DNA from 2 places in the Blautia sp. MCC270 genome. Region 1 is predicted to be linked to the other one. Evidence: riboswitches for the same ligand, from Rfam matches in the RefSeq annotation. Region 1 holds a riboswitch; the other holds the start of a gene.
The links. Region 1 has a riboswitch for cobalamin ahead of GPK58_RS01065 (cysteine-rich small domain-containing protein). Riboswitches for the same ligand answer to the same signal wherever they lie in the genome.
Positions count from the first base shown of each region.

Region 2: it holds a riboswitch for cobalamin, as region 1 does, so the genes downstream of both, nikB (nickel ABC transporter permease) here and GPK58_RS01065 (cysteine-rich small domain-containing protein) in region 1, are expected to answer to the same signal.

Region 1 is NZ_WQQD01000003.1:79,142-82,513, forward strand. Features, by position in the region: gene GPK58_RS01060 (C40 family peptidase) at 256-1,716, shown strand; cobalamin riboswitch at 1,949-2,118, shown strand; gene GPK58_RS01065 (cysteine-rich small domain-containing protein) at 2,386-2,673, shown strand; gene GPK58_RS01070 (phosphatase) at 2,781-3,372, opposite strand, start outside.
Region 2 is NZ_WQQD01000049.1:11,196-14,567, reverse strand. Features, by position in the region: gene GPK58_RS11345 (ABC transporter substrate-binding protein) at 1-255, opposite strand, end outside; gene nikC (nickel transporter permease) at 314-1,144, opposite strand; gene nikB (nickel ABC transporter permease) at 1,145-2,083, opposite strand; cobalamin riboswitch at 2,268-2,456, opposite strand; gene GPK58_RS11330 (M14 family metallopeptidase) at 2,742-3,372, opposite strand, start outside.

The DNA.
Region 1 (3,372 bases):
TAACAAATAGCAATAAGAAACGCGAGAGGAGAATCTGAGATAACCCGGGTTCTCCTTTTTTAATGTCAAAATCATTAATAAATGTTACAAAGTTTTAAACTAATTAATAGAAAATCCTTGCAATCCAAATAACACTGTGTTAATATATAAAAAGATTGAAACAAGATATTGCAAAAGTATTACAAAGAAAACCAACGAAGCGGATGGTCAGATCCGCTGTATTAAATTAGAATCAGATTGCGAGGGTGAACAGTCATGAAGAAAAGGATATTATGTCTGACACTGGCGCTCATCATCAGCGGAGCACAGGTAGTCAGCGTAAGCGCAACAAGAGAAGATGAGGCAGCACTTCAGCAGGAGATGGATGCGACTAACGAACAGCTGAATGCGACTTATTCCAGATTGGATGAGCTTTCCTCACAGAAGTCACAGATTGAAGGCGAGATTTCAACTCTTGATGCCAATCTTGTAAACGTGATGGTTTCGATCCAGACACTGGAGGGAGATATCTCCAATAAGGAAGCCGACATTGCATCTACACAGACCAACCTTGAGAAGGCCAAAAATGCCAAGCAGAAACAGTATGAGGCAATGAAGAAACGTATCCAGTATCTCTATGAGAAGGGTGGAGACGATGCATGGTTCCAGATGATGCTGAATGCAGAGAACCTGTCTGACCTTCTTACAAGAGCAGAGTACACACAGAAGACTTATGAGCAGGACCGTAAGAGTCTTGAAAAATATTCCAATACGATCCAGCAGGTGGCAAACCTGGAGGCACAGTACACACAGGAGAAGGCAGAGCTGGAGGGAATGAAGCAGGAATATGAGGCAGAGTCCCAGAACCTGCAGGCACAGCTGGATGAGAAGCGTGCCACATCCGCAGATTATGATAATGAGATCGCCTACGCACAGCAGCAGGCTACAGATTATGCAAACCTTCTTGCAGAGCAGACTGCAGAGCTTCAGAGATTAGAGGCTGAGCGTATTGCAGCAGAGGAAGAGGCAAGACGTCAGGCCGAGGCTGAAGCAGCAGCGAGAGCACAGGCTGAGGCAGAAGAGGAAGCAAGACGCCAGGCAGAGCAGGAAGCACAGCAGGATGAGGCAGACGAGAGCGAAGACGGACAGTACGATGAGGACGGCGACGTGATCGAGAATGCAGATGAGGATACTGCAGAAGATGACACCGAGGATGTGGATGAAGATGCAGACAATGGTGAGAATGATGATGCGTCCGAGGATACTGAGAATACAGAGGATAATGCAGACGCAGATTACGATAACAGCACAGACGCATCTGAAGAAAGTGCAGAGGACACATCTAATGCAGAGGATACATCTTCAGACAGTGACAGTTCTTCTTACAGTAGCGGTTCCGGATCTTCTGTTGTGAATTATGCTACACAGTTTGTGGGAAATCCTTACGTATGGGGTGGAACAAGCCTTACCAATGGTGCAGACTGCTCCGGATTTGTACAGAGTGTCTATGCGAACTTCGGAGTCAGCCTTCCGAGAACCTCCTATGAGCAGCAGAATGCAGGTACAGAAGTATCCTACGCAGATGCACAGCCGGGAGATCTGATCTGCTATGGCGGACACGTGGCTATTTACATGGGTAATGGCCAGATCGTTCATGCATCGAACTCTCAGGACGGGATCAAGATCAGCAATGATGCTACATACAGAACAATTGTATCTGTAAGACGTCTTGTATAATAAAAACGTACAACAGAAAATAAAAATACAGCAGCCCGACAGCAGTTTGTCGGGCTGTTTTTAACGTCGGAAAAAATACTGAAAAACCCATGGAACGGAGTGAACAGCAACAAAATATGCTCAAAAATGTATAAATATTGAAAACAGTATTGACATATAATTAACAGGATGTTATTATAATGTCAGTATAATTCCATATTGAACATAGCAAGTGCTGAGGATAGCTGACAGTTATATATTGATTATCAGAAGTCCACAGAAAAGGGAATCAGGTGTGAAACCTGAGCGATCCGGTCACTGTAACGGAGGAGCGAATTTCATAGTCCATTGTACGTATGTATGAGAAGGAGAGAGGAGCCATGATCCCGGAGCCAGGAAACCTGCTTGTTATGGCGAGGTTAAACTTCCGTGTAAAGTGTAACAACCATTTCAGGGACTCCGCACCCCTGGGACGTTGTCTACTTTTTTACGAGAGTAGGCATTTTTTTATGGAATGCGCCTGTTCATATGAATTATACATGATTAAATGGCAGGCGATACTACTCCGGATACATTCGTTCCCTCCGCGCACTCATGAACGGATTATATTTCTACCCCGGGGTGGCATCGCTACCTCTTTTTTATAGGAAAAAGTTATGTGTGGTTATGTCAGGAGAGGAGAAAAGAGCCATGGAGAAACCATACTGGGAAGGCAAAGAATACTCTTACTTCAGCCACAAAAACTGTGAGTATTTTCCGTGCCATAAAGGAGCAGATCCGGAGAACTTCAATTGTCTGTTCTGCTATTGTCCTTTATATGCACTGGGAGATAAATGTGGTGGTAATTTCCGCTTTACGGAAAGCGGGATTAAAGACTGCACCGAATGCAAGCTTCCTCACAGAAGAGAAAATTTCGGATATGTTACAGGTAAATATAGCGAGCTTGCGGAAATTGTACGGAAGCAGCGGGAAAAATAAAAAACAGGCCAGTTCAGATACAGGAAAATGTATATTCCTGTGTTTGAACTGGCCTGTTTTGTTTGGAGTGGACAATATCTGTTATCTGTCGGAAAAGATACAGAAGATCATTCTCTGGTTTGGAGAAAAACCTTGAGTCTGGGAATCTGGTTGTTGAGGATCAGCTGTTCCGGAAACATGGCCTGATGAACAAACTCAGCAGCACAGGTAAAATCTCCGATATGCTCCGGGCCATGGCTGTCACTGGAAAGAAGCAGCGGCAGATCATATTTGCGGCAGCATCGAAGGATCTCGAAACAGTTTTCTCTTGTGTCGCCACGATAGCCATAAGGTGCAAGAGAAGCTTCGTTGATCTCAAAGATCGTGCCGGTTTCCCTGGCAGCCCTTGCAAGCGCATCATAATTAACCGGGTAATGAGTGTTATCACTATGTCCGAGGATCTTTACACAGGGGTTTTTCATTACATTGATAAAAGCTTCTGTGTTTTCGGCTCTGGTACCGCAGCGGTAATTCCAGGCATGCATGCTGGCAATGGCGTAATCAAGTTTACATAATAATTCCTGATCTAAATCTACCGTTCCGCTGCGGTCAAGGATATTCAGTTCAATTCCGTAGAGTAATTCTACACCGAAATGTTTTTTGGGAGAATAGGTAAGGCTGCGGAAATAGGAGGAAGTTCCGGCTGCCAGAGTGCCGGGA
Region 2 (3,372 bases), on a different contig from region 1:
CTTTTCCGCAAGACATGGAACGATCTCACCGTTCTCATCGAATTTTGTAAGGCACTCACCGATCGCATAACGGGATACAACCCAGCTGAAATACTGCTCTGTCGGCTCCAGTGTATCTGCAAAGCTTGTTACTCCGATGGTGATCTCCTTATCACTTTTTTTGTCACCTTTTGCCTGAGCCACTGTTGCCATTGAAAGGGTCATCATACATGCAAGTGTAGCAGCCAGCACTTTTTTAACTACATTATTTCTCATTTCATCCTCCTAAAGATAATATACTGATTATATGGTGTTGGTTTGTTACAGAGTTGTTTTATTGATCCTGGCGCGGATCCAGTACATCACGGATGCTGTCTCCAAGCATGTTGAAAACAACAACACAGATCACGATAGCGATACCAGGGTAGATCATAAGCCATGGCGCCTTTGCCATGTAGGTTCTTCCTTCATTCAGCATCAGTCCCCACTCCGGTATCGGCGCAGTTGCACCAAATCCCAGGAATGAAAGGGAAGCCAGCTCCAGCATCATAGTTCCGATATCTGCTGCCGCAGTTACCACCATCTGGGTTACCATGTTGGGAAGAATGTGTACAAGAAGAATTTTCCAGGTCTTTGTTCCGTTTACTATAGCTGCCTCTATGTAAAGACTCTTCTTGACTTTCAAGACCATACTTCGTGCAAGACGGGCATATTTTGTCCAGCTTACAGCCGCAATGGAAATAACGGCATTGACCAGGTTTGGTCCAAGCATACCGGCAATGGCAATGGCCAGTACAAGCCCAGGGAAGGAGATCATCATATCTGCGATACGCATGATCACTGCATCCACAACGCCGCCGAAATATCCGGCAATAACTCCTAAAAATGTACCGATGACAAAGATCACCGCAACCAGACATAAGGTCATGATCAGAGAGGTTCTTGTTCCGAAGATAACACGGGAAAGAAGATCTCGTCCAAGCTTATCCGTTCCGAACGGATGAGCGGAGCTTGGCTCCTGCAGTGATTCGGTCATAACTGCATTCAGTGGATCATATGGTGAGAGCTGCGGCGCAAAGATCGCAATTCCGATCACCACGAGACCCAGAATGAAGAAAAGAGTGAACTGTTTATTTTCTTTGAATGTTCGTAATACCTTTTTCAATTATCTATCCTCCTTAAGTCTTGGATCGAGATAAGTATAGGACAGATCCACAAGCAGGTTGATGCACATGTACAGGATTGCGATCCAGAGTACATAGCCCTGTACAAGAGGATAGTCACGACAGGAAATTGCTTTTACTGCCATATTTCCCATTCCAGGCCAGTTGTAAATGATCTCTACAACTGCAGTACCTCCCAGAAGACTTCCAAGGGAAAGTCCCAGCAATGTTACCAGAGGAAGCATTACGTTAGGAAGGACGTGTTTCCAGAGGATAACGCTTTCCTTGATTCCACGCATTCTTGCACCTGTGACATAATCCTGGTGAAGTTCCTCCAGTACTGCACTTCTTACCTGTCTGGTATATTTTGCAGACATGGCAAGTGCAAGAGTCAGCGCCGGGAGGATCATGGATTTAAAATCCGTACTGCCTCCTGCAACATTGATCCAGCGAAGCTGAACACCAAAGATGCTGAGAAGGATCAGGCCTAGCCAGAAGCTTGGAACAGATACTCCCACAAAGGTAATTCCTCTCACAAAATAATCCGGGAATTTGTTCTGATATACAGCGGCCAGGATTCCAAGCGGTATGGAAATAATGACCATCATCAGAAGTGCCAGCAACGACATCCTCAGCGTCGGCCAGAAACAGGATACCAGTTTATCTGTTACCGGCATTTTGAAAGAATAGGACTGTCCCATATCTCCTGTAACAACACCCTTCAGCCAGGAACCATACTGCACGAGAAATGGCTGATCAAGGCCAAGCTCATGTCTTGTCTGTTCCAGAAGCTCTGGTGTAGGAAGATTACCACACTCTGTCAGCATGATCTCCGCAGGATCACCAGGTGACAGGTAGGTCAGTCCAAATGTGAAAAAGCTGATTCCAAATAATACAATGATGATCTGGAGAAATCTTTTTCCTACTTGTTTCTTTGTCACGTTTTACTCCTTTCCTCATTTGATGCGATTTTAACATTGCCGTTTTAATTTAGTTAGATAAAAGAAACTATTGGATTCTTAATATGCAGAACATGCATGGAATTTTAGAAAATTTGCACGAAAAAAGCCCGTGACGAAATACGGGCACACAAAATAAATATGCTTCCTATCTTCCGTAAGAATCATTTTAAAACAATTGCAAGCAGGTCTCCTGACTTAGGATCCTTACCCTCAGACACCTTCCCGGTCTATTTCTCACGTACTCGACCAGTGGTACTTTGTCTGAGGATTCCCCCTTACAGTGACGGGATCGTACCGGATTTACACCGGTTTCCCTATTAATCCTCTCAGAACTTACAACGGCTGATGTGAAAATCAGCAAATGCTGTTAAATTACTGCAACATTATATGATAAAACTATAGTTTATGTCTATGGAAAAATGTTATATTTTTAGAAAACTCATAAATTTTGTTAAAGATGCTTGAATTGTATATATCCCCCATGGGGGATATGACAATTGGATTTATCTGATCTGCTAAAAAAAACACGGATTTTACCTCGCTGTTTTTACAAATAGAATAGCAAATGGTAAAACCCGGTTTTCTTACTGTTTCAATATGATTTCAGACAGAAGCGTTCTGAAAAGGTTGTTTACTATCAGGTCAGAGTCTCCGTGATCGCTGCATATGCGATCATTGGTCCGTCTTCAATAATGTTCAGACTGGCTGTTTGATAAAGTACGACTCCGTTTTCAGTTGCAATAGATGTGTAAAGTAAATTTCCATAGTAATCTCTCAGTTCACCTAATTCTTCTCCCTTAAAGAAGTACTCTCCAGGCTTCTTGGATGGATACCAGCATCCTGTATACGGCGCATATTCATAGACTACATTTTCAAGAAGCATCTGACGGTAATGCTTCAGACCATGACACGCCTTTCCCTGGAGATGAAAAACAAGGTGACGGACGTCTCTTTTATCCTGTTCTACTTCCTCCCAGGTCCAGTAGCTGTGTCCGCCTCTTTCGATAAGAATACTTGGAATTCCAAGAGAAGAAGCATAATTGTAGGCGCCACCTGTGGCAGTTGTGGAACGGACTACATATTTTACGCCGATATGCCGTGCCATATGTAATGACTTCTCTGCTGTCTTTTCATCTACAACCCCTACATAATAAACATAGGGATGAAGCTGTTCAAACCCATCTCCACTATGTAGGTCGATATAATAATCTGCTATAGAAAAAAGTTTCGTCACTATAGTATAGGCAATACGATCTGCAGCTGTTCCC